Regions from separate parts of the Kitasatospora sp. NPDC088134 genome, predicted to be linked through region 1. Evidence: riboswitches for the same ligand, from Rfam matches in the RefSeq annotation. Region 1 holds a riboswitch; the other holds the start of a gene.
The links. A riboswitch is a leader RNA that binds a small molecule or an ion and turns the genes downstream of it on or off. The one in region 1 is predicted to bind cyclic di-AMP.

Region 1 (7,436 bases):
GCAGCAGCCACTCGGCGGTCTCCCGGACCTGCCGGACGTCCAGCACCGCGTGGTGGATCAGCTCGGACTCGTAGCCGGGCAGTTCCAGGGCGATCCCGGCGACCGTGGTGACGGTGCCGGCCAGGCCGACCAGGGTGGCGCCGGTGTCCAGCGGGACGGTGCGCGCGACGGCGTCCAGGGCGGCCCGGATGTCGGCCCGGGCGGCCTCGATCTGCGCCTCGGTGGGCTGCCCGCCCGCGAAGTGACGCTCCGTCATCCGCACGCAGCCGATGTCCATCGAGTGCGCGGCCCGGACGTCCCGCTCGCCGAGCACGAATTCGGTGGAGCCGCCGCCGAGGTCGAACACCAGGTACGGCGGGCGGTGCGGGCCGCCGAGCAGTTCGCGGGTGGCGCCGGTGAAGGAGAGCCGGGCCTCCTCCTCGCCGCTCACCACGGTCGGGGTGACGCCGAGAATCTCCTTGACGCCGGCGGTGAACTCGGCGGCGTTCTCGGCGTCCCGGGAGGCGGAGGTGGCGACCATCCGGACCCGGTCCGGGGCGACCCCGTGCGCGGCGATCACCTCCGCGTACTCGCGGCAGGCCGCGAAGGTGCGGTCCAGCGCCTCGGGGTGCAGGCGGCCGGTCCGGTCGACGCCCTGGCCGAGCCGAACGATCAGCATCCGGCGGTCCAGGTCCGCGATCTCCCCGGTCTCCGGGTCGAGTTCGGCGATCAGCAGGCGGATCGAGTTGGTGCCGCAGTCGATCGCGGCGACCCGGGTGGTGGTCACGGCTGCCCGTCCTCCTCGGTGTCGGCGTCGGCGTCGCTGTCGGCGTCGGCCGCGGCCTTGCGGGCCGCCCGCTCGGCGCTCAGCGCCTCCTTGGCGGCGATGACCGCCGCGTGGTCCTGGTCCTTGGCCCGGTTGCGGGCCACCCGCTCGCCGGCCGCGTCGACCTCGGCGGGGCTGACGCAGGGGCCCTTGGCCCACCAGTCCTCCAGCAGGCCGATCGCCTCGTCGCCGAGCGGGTTGACGCCCTCGCCGGCCGCCAGCGAGTGGCCGACCAGCACGTGCAGGCACTTGACCCGGTCGGGCATGCCGCCGGCGCTCGGGAAGCCCTCCAGCACCTCGATGGCGTCCCGGCGGGCGATGTAGTCCTCGTGCGCCCGCCGGTACGCGGCGGCGAGTTCCGGGTCCTCGGCGAGCCGGGCGGTCTGCTCCTTCATCACGCCCTCCGCCTCCAGGGTGCCGATCAGCGAGGCGGCCCGGGGGCAGGTCAGGTAGTACAGCGTCGGGAAGGGCGTGCCGTCGGGCAGCCGGGGCGCGGTCTCCACCACGTCCGGGTTGCCGCAGGGGCAGCGGTGGGCGACGCCGCGCAGGCCGCGCGGCACCCGGCCGAGCTGGGCGGCGATGGCGGCGACGTCGCGGTCGGACACGTCGGGGGCGTCGGACGCGGGAGGGTTCTGGTTGCTCATCAGGGGTCTGTTCGTCAGGGGGACGGGGGCAAGTGGCGGGGCGTCAGGGGCGTTCGGCGGGCGGCCAGGTGCGGGCGGGCGGGCGGGGCGGCGTCGGCCGCGTCGGCGGCGTCCACCGACCCCCAGAGGGTGGTGTACCAGGGCCGCAGGGCCTTCGGCTGCCCGGCGGCGGCGTCCGCCGAGGAGGCGGCGGCGCCGGCGGGCCGCGGGCCGACCGAGACGAACGGGGTCTCGCCGGGCAGCGCGTAGTGCAGCCGCTGCCGGGCCTGTGCCTTGACGTACTCCGGGTCCTGCCAGCGGGCCTTCTCCCGGCGGAGCTCGTCGACCTGCTGGCGGGCGTGCTCGGCCTTGGCGCGCTGCTGGGCGATCTCGCCGCGCTGGGCGATGTACTGGCGGGCCGGGTAGGCGAGTATCGCCACCAGCGAGCACAGCACGAGCAGCAGTACGGTGGCCCGGCTGGTGAAGCGCGGTCGCGCCGCCAACCCGGGAATCCTCCACTTGGCCATCTGCTCGCCCCTCCTGCGCATGCCGGTGCCCCGGCTCCCACCCTACGCGGTGGGAGCCGGGGCACCGGTCACAACAGGCTCGGCCGTGCGTCGGCCCTCGCTGCGCCCGTCAGTTCGCGGCGCGGAACCGCGGGAACGCGGAGCGGCCCGCGTACTCGGCGGCGTCGTCGAGGATCTCCTCGATGCGCAGCAGCTGGTTGTACTTGGCGACGCGCTCGGAGCGGGCCGGGGCGCCGGTCTTGATCTGGCCGCAGTTGGTGGCGACGGCGAGGTCGGCGATGGTGACGTCCTCGGTCTCGCCGGAGCGGTGCGACATCATGCAGCGGTAGCCGTTGCGCTGGGCCAGCTCGACGGCGTCCAGGGTCTCGGTGAGCGAGCCGATCTGGTTGACCTTGACCAGCAGCGCGTTGGCGGTGCCGGTCTCGATGCCCTTGCGCAGGCGCTCCGGGTTGGTGACGAACAGGTCGTCGCCGACCAGCTGGACCTTGTCGCCGATCGCGTCGGTGATGGCCTTCCAGCCGTCCCAGTCCGACTCGTCCAGCGGGTCCTCGATGGAGACCAGCGGGTAGTCGGCGACCAGCTCGGCGTAGTACGCGATCAGGTCGGCGGAGGAGAGCGCCTTGCCCTCGAACTGGTAGGCGCCGTCCTCGAAGAACTCGGAGGCGGCGACGTCCAGGGCGAGCGCGACGTCCTTGCCCGGGGTGTAGCCGGCCTTCTTGATCGCCTCGGTGATCAGATCGAGGGCCTCGCGGTTGGAGTCCAGGTTGGGGGCGAAGCCGCCCTCGTCGCCCAGGCCGGTGGAGAGGCCGCGCTCCTTCAGCACGCCCTTGAGCGTGTGGTAGACCTCGACGCCCCAGCGGACGGCCTCGGAGAAGGACTCCGCGCCGATCGGGGCGATCATGAACTCCTGGATGTCGACGTTGGAGTCCGCGTGCGAGCCGCCGTTGAGGATGTTCATCATCGGGACGGGCAGCACGTGGGCGTTCGGGCCGCCCAGGTAGCGGAACAGCGGCAGGTCGCTGGCCTCGGAGGCGGCGTGCGCCACGGCGAGCGAGACGCCGAGGATGGCGTTGGCGCCGAGCGAGGACTTGTCCGGGGTGGCGTCCAGGTCGAGCATGGCCTGGTCGATCAGGCGCTGCTCGGTGGCGTCGTAGCCGACCAGCTCGGGGCCGATCTGCTCGATCACGGCGAGGACGGCCTTCTCGACGCCCTTGCCGAAGTAGCGGTTCTTGTCGCCGTCGCGGAGCTCCAGGGCCTCGAAGGCGCCGGTGGAGGCGCCGGACGGGACGGCCGCGCGACCGGTGCTGCCGTCGTCGAGACCGACCTCGACCTCGACCGTGGGGTTGCCGCGGGAGTCGAGGATCTCACGGGCTACGACGACATCAATGGACGGCACGAGGCATCTCCTAGCGGAAGCGGATGTGTGGTCGTTACGACCAGAGCCTAGCCGCAGACCGCCCCGGGGCCACGCCCGGCCGGGCCCCGTCTCACGGTGTGGCCCGGCTACTCATCGGTAGTTCACCTGAATGCCGACCGCTCCGCCGCTCCGGGCGGCGCGAACTGCGCGGCGCGCGCCCGGAGTGGACGGAGCGTCAGCCGGTCATCGGGCCGGGGCCCGGCGGGGTCAGAGCGCGAGCACCTGTCCGGGCTCGATCAGGTCGGGGTCGGCGCCGATCACCGCGCGGTTCGCCGTGTAGAGGTGCTCCCAGCCGCCGGCCAGGTTCCGCGCGGCGGCGATCCCGGAGAGCGTGTCGCCGTCCTGGACGGTGTAGCCGCCGGCAGCGGGGGCGGCCTGCGGGGCGGGCGACTGCGCGGGGGCGGGCGCGGCCGGCTTCGCGGGCTTGGCGGCGGGCTTCGTGGCGGGCTTGGCCGGCTGCGGGGCGGCCGGGCGCTCCTGGCCGCGGGAGGCGGTGTCGGCGGGCGCGCCGCCCCGGGCGAGCCCGGCGCGCTTGGAGCAGACCGGCCAGGCGCCGGGGCCCTGCGCGGCGAGCACCCGCTCGGCCACCGCGATCTGCTCGGCCCGGCCGGCCTGGTCGGCGCGCGGCGCGTACTGGGCGCCGCCGAAGGAGCGCCAGGTGGCGGAGGTGAACTGCAGGCCGCCGTAGAAACCGTTTCCGGTGTTGATGCTCCAGTCGCCGCCGCTCTCGCACTGGGCCACCCGGTCCCAGACGTCGTTCGGCGCGGCGGCCGCCTGGGTGGCGGCGAGCAGGGGCAGGGCCAGGCCGATCGAAGCGACGCCGGCGGCGGCGACGAACTTCTCGGCCTTGGTACTACGGCGGTGACGACCGTTGGAGGAGAACAGCACGGGATTTCCTCTCCGCACGCCTGCGGGGTGAGCTGTCGGGTTCGGACCGGGAGGTTGGCCCGGCCGCCGGCGGGACCGGACGCGGCTGCGTCCGCTCCCCGGCGGCTTCACCCCTAGTGCCGCGTCAGGCAACCTTTGCCGTCAAGGAGCGGCGGTCGGTGCGTGCTCTCGGCGTGCCGGCCGGAAGCCCTCGTACTGGGTGTACTTGGGTTTTCGGCCGGTGCGGCGAGAGTGCGTGCCGGGCGTCGCGACGGGCGAAGGTTGCCTGACGCGGCACTAGCCGTTGGGACGACGGCGTTCACACTGGTTCCCCCACTCCTGTCCGGTACCTGTTTCGGTGGCCCGGGGACGCGGCGGACAGGACTCGGCGTGCCGCGCTCGGGGCCCACGGCTGCGGGCAGTTCGGAGACTAGGCAGAGCTGACGGAGGATCACAAGCTCATATCACCGCAATCACGCCGAAATTACGCACTCTCACTTCTCGTGCACAAACCATCCACGTATGTCCGGGTTTGTCCGTGGCCCGAGCGTGGAACGCGCCCCCGCCGGACGCGCCGTCGGCCCAAGGGGGCAGCGGCCTCCGGCCGCTGAAACGGCGTCAGCGGGGCGTGAAGGAGACCGGGAGGTCGCGCAGCCCGCGCATGATCAGCCCGCCCCGCCAACGCAGCTCGGCCGGATCGGCCGCCAGCCGGAGGTCCGGAAGCCTGGTCAGTAGGCTGCCGATCGCCCGCTGCCCCTCCAGTCGGGCCAGCGGGGCGCCGATGCAGTAGTGGATGCCGTGGCCGAAACCGAGGTGCGGATTGTCCGAACGCGCCAGGTCGAGGGTGTTCTCGGCGGCGAACCGGGCCGGGTCGCGGTCCGCCGCGGCCAGCACCACCAGCACCGGGTCGCCGACCGGGATCTCCACCCCGCCGATCCGCAGCGGCGCGGTGGCGAACCGCCAGGTGGCCAGCTCCACCGGGCCGTCGTAGCGCAGCAGTTCCTCGACGCCGGTCTCCAGCAGGGCGGACTCGCCGCGCCCCAGCGACTCCTGCAGCAGGGTGCGCTGCCCCGGGTCGCGCAGCAGCGCGTACATGCCGTTGCCGATCAGGTTGATGGTGGTCTCGAACCCGGCGAAGAGCAGGATGAAGGCCATCGCCGCGGCCTCGTTCTCGGTCAGGTGCTCGCCGTGGTCGCTCGCCCGGATCAGGCCGGAGATCAGGTCGTCGCCGAGGTCGGCCCGCTTGCGGTGGATCAGGTCGGCCAGGTAGCCGCGGATCTGCTTGACCGCGCGGCCGACCCCGCCGCGCTTCCCGCCGGTGTGCCGGATCATCATCCCGGCCCAGTCGCGCAGGTCGTCCTGGTCCTCGGCCGGCACGCCGAGCAGGTCGCAGATCGCGTAGATGGGGAGCGGGAAGGCGAACTCGTGGATCAGGTCGGCCTCGCCGCACCCGGCGAAGGAGTCGATCAGCCGGTCGGTGAGCTGCTGCACCCGCGGTTCGAACTCGGCGACCCGGCGCGGGGTGAACGCCTTCGACACCAGGCGGCGCAGCCGGGTGTGGTCGGGCGGGTCGATGTTCAGCAGGTGGGTCATCAGGTCGGCCTGCCGCTCCCCCGGGATGCCGACCCGGCCGGTGCGGTGCGCCTGCTCGCTGTGGTGCGCAGGGTTCTTGGAGAGCCGGGCGTCGGCGAGCGCCTGCCGGGCGTCCGCGTACCGGGTGACCAGCCAGGCGTCGACGCCGCTCGGCAGGGTGGTGCGGTGCACCGGCGCGTGTTCCCGCAGCCAGGCGTACGCCGGGTACGGGTCGGCGGCGAACTCCCAGGTGAAGAGTGGCGGGCGGGTGTCGTGGGGCTGGTCTGGCATGTCTTGACCGTATCGGGAAGCGCCGTCGCGTGAGTCTGGTCACCTGGTGGGTAATCCCTGTTGCGGAGCGTCGGGGCGTGCCTACGATCCTCCGACAACCAGAGTGGGTGGCGTGCGGGCTGCCCACGGGTTCGCTCTGTGAAGGGAGCAGACCATGCGAGTAGCCGGTGCAGTGGTGGTCATCGCGGTGCTCGACGGAGGTTCGGGGGTCGACCTGGCCCGCCGGTTCTCCGCCGCCGGCGCCGCCGGTCTGCTCATCGCCGACCTGCGACCCGGTGCCGCCGAGGACCTCGCCGCCGAACTCGACCGCCCCGGCTGCCCGGTGGTCGGCGTCTCCGGCGACATCCACCACCCCGCGGACCTCGCCGCGCTGGTCGACACCGCCGCCAAGCACCTCGGCCCGATCGACCTGTTCGCGGTGACCGGGCCGGACGGCGAGCGGATCGTCCAGCTCGCCGACCTGCCCCGCCACCTCGACCCGCTGGCCGAACTGCTCGCCCTGGTCGGCGAGGCGATCGGCGAGGTCGTCGTGCCGCTCCAGCGCCGCCCCGTCCAGGACGTCCCGCTGGCGGGCTGACGGCCCGTCAGTCCTCGTCCGGCCCGTCAGCCCCGTCGGTCCGGCCCGTCAGTCCTCGTCCGGCCCGTCAGCCCCGTCGGTCCGGCCCGTCAGTCCTCGTCCGACAGGCCCTCGGCCGCCCGGACCGCCGCGCGGTAGCGCCGGGCCGCCGCGCGCAGGGCCGCGTCCACGTCCACGCCCCGGTCGTGGGCACGCTGGGCGACCGCCAGCAGCAGCTCCCCCGCCGACTCCGCGGTGAGCTCGGCGGGCAGCGCGTACGCCGCGTCCGGCACGCCGGTGAACTCCGCCCGGCGCACCCGGGAGACCAGCTTCGCCGCGTACGCCAGCGCGGGCAGGCCCGCCGGGACACCGTCCAGCACCGATTCGCGCTGCTTCTCGGCCGCCTTCAGCTGCTCCCAGTTGGCCTCGGTCTCGGCCGAGCCGGTCACGCTCACGTCGCCGAACACGTGCGGGTGGCGGTACGTCAGCTTCTCCACGATGTCGCCGGCCACGTCGTCGATCGAGAACGGGTCCTCGGCGTGCTCCTCGGCGATCCGGGAGTGGAAGAACACCTGGAGCAGCACGTCGCCGAGCTCCTCGCGCAGGGTGGGCCGGTCGCCCTCCTCGATCGCCTCGACCAGCTCGAACGCCTCCTCGACCAGGTACTTCACCAGGCTCTCGTGGGTCTGCTCGGCGTCCCACGGGCAGCCGCCGGGCGAGCGCAGCCGGTCCATCACCGCGACCAGGTCCAGCAGCCGGGCGCCCGGCAGGTCGTACG
Region 2 (7,436 bases), on a different contig from region 1:
TGCAGCCGCTGGTTCCCGGGCCGCACGGCTTCCTGGCCGGGCTGCACAAGGCGGCCGCCGAGACCGGCGCCCGGGTGCTGGACCCGCTGGGCCCGCACACCAAGCTGTCCGAGGCCGTGCACGTGCGCCTGTCCGAGGCGAACCTGGCCCGGGCCGACCGGGCCCGGCTGTTCGCCATCGCCACCGCCGCCGACGGCGTGGTGCTGACCACGGTGGGCGGCCAGGAGGCCGCCGAGGCCGCCGCGATGACCGGCGTGCTGCTGGCCTCCCGGCTGGCCGTGCCGGTGGTCGCGGCCGCGCTGGACGTGCCGGGCTCGGTGGCGGCGGCCGTGGCGCACCTGAAGGCGATGGGCGCCGAGCGCCCGGCGCTGGCCCCGCTGGTGATCGGCCCGGAGGCCGACCCGGAGCTGCTGGCCGCCGCCGCCGAGGAGACCGGCTGCCCGAGCGCCGCCCCGATCGGCGCGTACCCGACGGTCGGTCAGCTGATCGCCGCCAGCTACCTGTCCGTGCTCCCGGAGCCGACCCAGGAGCAGCTGGAGGCCGCCGCGGCGGCCGTCGAACCGCGCACCCCGGGGGCGCACGCGGCGCGCTGACGCCGCACCAGGACCGCCGCGGGCGGGGGCAGCGCATCGACGCGCCCCCGCCCGTCGCGCTGTCCGGGAGCACTTCCGGGAGCGCTGCGCCTCCCGGCGGCGCGACGGGCGCGACGGGCGCGGCGGGCGGGCGTCAGCCGGTGACCCGCCCGGTGCGCGGCGCGCTGTCGGTGAACGTGAGCGCGGGCAGCGCGACCGGGCGCGGCGGGACGGGGGCGTCCGCGGGAGCGGTGGCGGCGTTCCAGGGGGTGCCGGCCAGGCCCTGGCCGCCGCTGCCCTTGGTGAGCGAGACGGTCTGGGTCCGGCCGGCCTGGCGGAACAGGATCCGCTTGGGGGCGGGCGACTCCGGGTCGAGCCACACCTCGGGGCCGGTGCCGGCGAACTCGCAGTCGAGCACGGCGATGTCGTCGGGCTTGCCGTCGTCGGTGGCCCGGAACGCCACCCCGGCCTTGCGGTAGCCGGTGAGCCGGCTGCGGCTGAGCGTGACGGCCTCGCCGTCGAGCTGGTGCTTGAGGGTGGCCACCGCGTAGTCGGACTGGCCGGCGGCGTCGATCAGGAAGCCGTCGAAGACGGTGCCCTTGTCGCGGCCGAGCGCGTGCACGGCGATGCCGCCGGCCGCGTTGCCGTGCAGCACCGAGGCGGTGTAGTCGAAGTCGTTCAGGTAGGCGCCGTGCTCGATGCCCCAGCCGCCGTTGTGGTAGGCCACGAAGCGGCTGACGGTGTGGTGGTGCTCGGCGTTGAGCCAGACGAAGACGCCGTTCTCCAGGTTGTTGTGGGCCAGGCAGTTCTCGAAGGTCCAGACGCCCTCGCTGGTCTCCGGCCACTCGTAGCCGGAGGCGCCGGTGGCGCCCTGGACACCGACGGCCACGCAGTCCCGGGCCGAGGAGCCGGTGCCCGCGCCGAGGCTGAAGCCGGTCAGCCGGTAGCCGCGCGGGTTGGGCTCGTAGACGGTGCGGGAGGCGACGCAGCCCTCGTAGACGATGTCGTTCGAGGGGCCCTGCGGGGTGCGGGTGTCGATCGGGCCGTCCCACCAGTAGGCGTCCTCCCAGGTCTGGTGGGAGATGCAGCCGCGGAAGGTGATGCCGTGCGCGGCGTGCGGCACGAAGGCGTGGCTGCCGGTGTCGCGGACCACCACGCCCTCGACCACGGTGCCGCGCGAGGTGTCCAGCAGCATGTGGAAGTGCAGCCCGTAGCGGCCGAGCACCGGCTCGGTGACGGGCTTGCCGTTCCAGCTGTCCTTGCCGTTCGCGCGCGGGCCCATCCAGCGGATCGCGGTGTGCCGGACGTCGGCGTGCCGGTTCGAGGTGAGGTGGACGTGCGCCCGGCCCTGCTCGGTGCCCTCGACCCGGACGTTGCGGGTCAGGTTGAGCACCTCGGCACCGAAGACCGGGCCGCCGCCGACCGCGACCCGGGGGTGGGCGTGCTGCAGCGGGGCGGTGAGCGTGACGGTGGCGCCGTCCACCCGCTGGACCGTCACCAGGTCGTAGGAGGTGGAGAAGTCGTCCTGGTCGGGCGCGGCGGTGGGGGTGACGGTGAGTTCGTCGCCGGGCTGCCAGCCGGTGGGGGCGGCGGCCAGCTTGATCGTGACGTCGCCGGCCCGCAGGTCGGCGGCGGCCCGGACCCAGGCGGTGCGGGGGGCGCCGTCCAGCCGCAGGTAGCCGCGGCCGGTGACCCACAGGCCGGTGTCGCCGTCGACGACCGTCATGCCGCCGCCCTTGAACCGGCGTTCGTCGACGTCCGGGAAGCGCAGGGTGTGGGTGTGGGCGTCGTCTGGGGCGAGCGCCAGGGTGCCGCGCACCTCGACGTTGCCGGAGCTGGCCAGGGTGAGCGAGTGGTCCTTGGCGAACACCAGCGAGCCGGTGGCCTCGATCAGCAGCGAGCCGATCTGGGCGTCGGTGTCGAGCAGCACTTTGTCGGTGATCCGCACCGCGCTGCCCGGGGCCGGGAGCCGGCCGCCCCAGCCCTTGGGGTCGGACCACTTGCGGCCGCCCTCGTCGACCGGCGGGGGCGGTTCGGAGGGCTGCGGGCTCGCGGAGGCGGGCGGCGGGGCGGCGGTGCCGTGCCGGTGGCCCGTCGGCGGGGCACTGGGACGGGGCGGGCCGGCCGCGGTCTCGTCGGCCCCGGCGAGCGACTGCCGCAGCACCGCTCCCCCGCCGACCGCCGTCACCGTCCCGACCGCCAGCCAGGTGAGCATCCGCCGCCGCTCGACCACCGGCCGCCGGTGCCGGCCGGCCGCCGGCTGTTCGTTGTCGCGCTGGTCCACGATGGCCGCCCTCCCGGGGCGCAGGGAACTCCGAACCCCACTCGTTCGCAGCATAGGCAGAAGACCGACCGGGAAGCGGCGTCTTCCGTTTCGCTTAAGCATCCTGACGTACCGTCAGTCACCCGTTCGGCGCCCGGGTCCGGGCGGCCGGGCGATGGCGGCGCCGGGCGGGCGACGGCGCGGACGACGGCGCGCCCGGGGCGCATTCGGGCGCGCGGAAATGCGGGGGCGGAATTCGGACGTCCTCGGCCGGACCGCCCCGGCGGCGCCGGTCGCGCCGGTCGCGCCGGTCACGCCGGGCAAAGCGGACGAAGCACCCGAACCCGCGAGCGCAAACCGCATCGAAACCGAATATCCACCCACCGATTCTCATACTCCCTCAAAACGGGCACAAGATCACCAATTGCCTGACGCCCGGCCACCTCCCTTCACGGGCAAGCGAGTTCGGCGGAAATTCCTTGATCGTGAATTCCGCGCGCCGTGACGCCCGTCACAGGCATTTGCGAATTCCCTTTCCACCTGCTTAATCTCCTGCCCACGTTCGTGGACACACGGACCCAGCCCTCCCGGAACGCCGAGTCCTGCCGCCGGGTGGGTCGGCTCATGCGAAACGCACCGCGGCAGGGGCGGGGGAACCAGGTAAGTCGCCCGGGGACGGTCCAACCGACCGGTCCGGGGCTAGGGGTGAAGCCGTGCGCACCTTCGGGTGGCGCGCGGCCGGGCTACTCCGGCCCGAATCCGACAGCTCACCTCGCAGGCGTGGGAGAGGAACGCTTCTTCATGCTGCCCATCAGCGCCAAGCGCGCCCGCCGCCTGATCGCGACCACCGGCGTGGTCGGCATCGGTCTCACCGTCCCCTGCCTGACCGCCAACACCGCCTCCGCCGCCTCGGTCTCCACCTGGGACAAGGTCGCGCAGTGCGAGTCCAGCGGCGACTGGTCGATCAACACCGGCAACGGCTTCTACGGCGGCCTGCAGTTCACCGCCTCCACCTGGGCCGAGTTCGGCGGCACCGCGTACGCCTCGCGCGCCGACCTGGCCTCCAAGGACCAGCAGATCACCGTCGCCGAGAAGGTGCTCGCCTCGCAGGGCCCCGGCGCCTGGCCGGTGTGCTCGATCCAGGCCGGCCTGACCAAGGGCGGCGGCGCCCCGCAGGTCGACGCCTCCGCCCCGAGCAGCACCAAGTCCGCCGGCGACGCCGTGAAGCCGCAGGCCCCGAAGTCCGAGACCCCGAAGTCGGGTTCCGGCTGGCAGCAGGCCCGGACCCAGAGCAAGCCGCAGGCCCAGCAGCAGACCCAGCAGGCCCGGCAGTCGGCCGGCAGCTACACCGTGCAGGCCGGCGACTGGCTGTCCACCATCGCCCAGCGCGAGCACGTGGACGGCGGCTGGCAGGCGCTGTACGACCTGAACCGGTCCGTCCTCACCGAGGGCCCGGACATGATCTACCCGGGCCAGCAGCTGGCCCTCGGCAACGTCGCCGTCGCCGAGGCCCCGGCCGAGCAGTCGGCGCCCGCCACCAAGTCCTCGTCCTCGTCCTGGAACCGCGCCAAGTCCGCCCCGGGCACCACCGCGGCGAAGCCCGCCGCGCAGGAGACCAAGGCGTCCACCGGCAGCGCCGTCAAGGCGACCGGCTCCAAGGCCGCGGCGATCGACTTCGCGCTCGGCAAGCTCGGCCAGGCGTACATCTACGGCGGCACCGGCAACGGCGGCTGGGACTGCTCCGGCCTGACCCAGGCCGCGTTCCGCCAGGCCGGCATCAGCCTGCCGCGGGTCGCCGCCGACCAGGCCGACTACGCGACCCGGGTCTCGCTGGGCAGCCTGCAGGCCGGCGACCTGCTGTTCTGGTCCAACAACGGCTCCAACTCCGGCGTCTACCACGTCGCCATCTACCTCGGCGACGGCAAGTACGTCGAGGCCGCGAACCCGCGCTCGGGCGTCCGCACCGAGACGATCGCCAACTGGGCGCCGGACTTCGCCGGCCGCGTCTGACCCCCGGTCGGACGCGCACGACACCCCCACGGCACCGCTGCCCCCGGAGACCCTGGTCGGCTCCGGGGGCAGCGGCCTATGCTCGGCCGGACGACCCGCCGGGCCCGAACCCCGTCCGGCGGCGGCCCGACCCCGGAGCGCACCCATGGCGAAGCTGACCATCTCCCTCGACGCGGACCTCGCGCTGGAGGTGATGATGCGGGTCGGCGCGAGCAGCCCGCAGGACGCGGTCGAGCTGATCGTCCGCGACTACCTGGCCACCCGGGCCGGCACCGGCGACCCGCACCGGGGCGAGCGCTTCACCGGCCCCGCCGCGCCCGTCGAGGAGGGCTGAGCCCCGCAGCGAGCGGCCCCGCATTACGGCGCAAGATCCTGAACTGTCAAGGAACTTACCGTCTAGTAAGTTTACTGGCGAGTACCTACCCTGGGCGGATCCCACCCCCACCCAAGGGAGTCCGCCATGGCCCACCCCCTCGCCCGTGCCGGGCGCGACGAGCAGCTGCGCGACCGGGCCCCGGTCGAGGTGTTACGGTCCGGCGGCCGGGTGGTCGAGGCCCGCACCGGGCCGCTGGTGCCGCCGCCCGCGCACGGGAGCCTGGCCGACCTGCCGTTCCGCAACGCCGAACAGGCCCCGGACGCCGTGGTGGTGACCCGGCGTCAGGACGGCGGCCGCTGGCAGCACCTGACGGCCCGGCAGTTCGCCGAGGAGGTCGCGGCGGCCGCCCGCGGACTGGTCGCGGTGGGCGTCCGGCCCGGCGACCGGGTGGTGCTGATGTCCCGGACCAGGTACGAGTGGACGCTGCTGGACTTCGCGGCCTGGGCGGCCGGCGCCGCCGTGGTGCCGGTCTACCCGACCGCCTCGGTCGAGCAGGCCGAGTGGATCGTCCGGGACTCGGCGGCGGTGCTGGCGGTCGCGGAGGACGCCGGGACCGCCGAGGTGCTGACGGTGGCGATCGCCCGGACCGGCGGCACGGTGCCGCTGTGGCGGCTGGACGAGGACGCGGTCGGGGCGCTCGGCGAGCTCGGGAAGGCCGTCCCCGCCGCCGAGTTGGAGCGCCGCCGGGCGGCGCTGGGGCCGCACAGCGAGGCCACCCTGATCTACACCTCCGGCACCACCGGCCGCCCCAAGGGCTGCCTGCTCACCCACGCCAACTTCCTGACCGAGGCCGCCAATTGCCACGCCCTGATGGAGCCGGTGTTCGCGGAGGTCACCGGGGAGCCGCCGTGCACCCTGCTGTTCCTGCCGCTGGCCCACGTGCTGGGCCGGATGCTCCAGGTCACCTGCGTGTACGGCCGGATCAGGCTCGGCCACAGCCCGTCCCTGAAGCCGGCCGAGCTCCGGCCCGACCTGGCCTCCTTCGGCGCGACCTTCCTGGCCGGGGTGCCCTACCTGTTCGAGAAGATCCACCAGTTGGGGCGGGCCGAGGCGCAGGCCAAGGGCGCGGTGAAGGTCTTCGACCGGGCCGCGGACGTCGCGGTCCGCTACGCCCGGGCCGAACTGGCCGCGCTGGCCGGCGAGGGCCGGCCGGCCCCGTTCGCGCTGCGGGTCGCGCACGGCCTGTACGACGCGCTGGTGTACCGGCGGGTCCGGGCCGCGATGGGCGGCAAGGTCCGGTACGCGATCAGCGGCGGCTCCTCGATCGACCCGGAGCTGCTGCTGTTCTTCGCGGGCGCGGGCGTCCTGGTCTACGAGGGCTACGGGCTGACCGAGACCAGCGGCCCGTCCACCGTGAACCCGCCGCTGCGGCCCCGGCCGGGCACGGTCGGCCCGCCGGTGCCGGGCAGCGCGGTGCGGGTCGCCGAGGACGGCGAGGTGTTCCTGAGCGGCAGTCAGGTCTTCGACGGCTACTACGAGTTGGGCGCGCCGCGACCGGCCCGGCCGGTCTGGTTCGCCACCGGGGACCTGGGGCGGCTGGACGAGGACGGCTACCTGACCATCACCGGCCGCAAGAAGGAGATCCTGGTGACCTCCGGCGGCAAGAACGTCTCCCCCGGCCCGCTGGAGGACCGGCTGCGCGCCCACCCGATGATCAGCCAGGCCCTGGTGGTCGGCAACGGCCGCCCGTACGTGGGCGCGCTGCTGACCCTGGACCCGGAGGCGGTGGAGCAGTTCCTGGAGCTGCGCCCGCAGGTCCCGGCGGGCGGGCCGGACCCGGTGGAGATCGGCAGCGCGATCCCGGTGCACCACGCGGTGCTGACGGCGCTCGCCGGGGCGGTGCGGGCCGTCAACTCGACCGTCTCGCGGGCCGAGTCGATCCGCCGGGTGCGGGTGGTGGCGGGCGACTTCACCGAGGAGCGCGGCCTGCTCACCCCGTCGCTGAAGGTCCGCCGACAGGCCGTCACCACCGCCTACCGGCGCGACATCGAGCAGCTCTACGCCTGAACGCGCCGCGGGCCCCCGGGAGTTGCCTCCCGGGGGCCCGTCGTCGGAGCACCGGCCGTCGCAGCCCCGGCCGACGGGGTGTCGGCCGACGGGGTGTCAGCCGTTGCGCGGGCCGGAGCCGGTGGAGCCGCGCATCACCAGCTCGGGCTGGAACATGAACTCGGAGCGCTGCGCCGGGTTCCCGCCGACCTCCTCCAGCAGGGCGTCG

Region 2: another riboswitch for cyclic di-AMP. It lies ahead of ACIOHG_RS29920 (transglycosylase family protein); the one in region 1 lies ahead of ACIOHG_RS03935 (transglycosylase family protein).

What each region holds. Positions count from the first base shown of each region.
Region 1 is NZ_JBIUTD010000002.1:78,941-86,376, reverse strand. It holds gene ACIOHG_RS03955 (exopolyphosphatase) at 1-766, opposite strand, end outside; partial or broken gene ACIOHG_RS03950 (DUF501 domain-containing protein) at 913-1,449, opposite strand; gene ACIOHG_RS03945 (septum formation initiator family protein) at 1,464-1,955, opposite strand; gene eno (phosphopyruvate hydratase) at 2,065-3,351, opposite strand; gene ACIOHG_RS03935 (transglycosylase family protein) at 3,580-4,260, opposite strand; cyclic di-AMP (ydaO/yuaA leader) riboswitch at 4,264-4,411, opposite strand; gene ACIOHG_RS03930 (cytochrome P450) at 4,858-6,102, opposite strand; gene ACIOHG_RS03925 (SDR family NAD(P)-dependent oxidoreductase) at 6,257-6,679, shown strand; gene ACIOHG_RS03920 (MazG family protein) at 6,769-7,436, opposite strand, start outside.
Region 2 is NZ_JBIUTD010000025.1:97,783-105,218, reverse strand. It holds gene ACIOHG_RS29930 (hypothetical protein) at 1-593, shown strand, start outside; gene ACIOHG_RS29925 (hypothetical protein) at 727-2,856, opposite strand; cyclic di-AMP (ydaO/yuaA leader) riboswitch at 3,458-3,631, shown strand; gene ACIOHG_RS29920 (transglycosylase family protein) at 3,616-4,845, shown strand; gene ACIOHG_RS29915 (hypothetical protein) at 4,991-5,179, shown strand; gene ACIOHG_RS29910 (AMP-dependent synthetase/ligase) at 5,306-7,228, shown strand; gene ACIOHG_RS29905 (LacI family DNA-binding transcriptional regulator) at 7,325-7,436, opposite strand, start outside.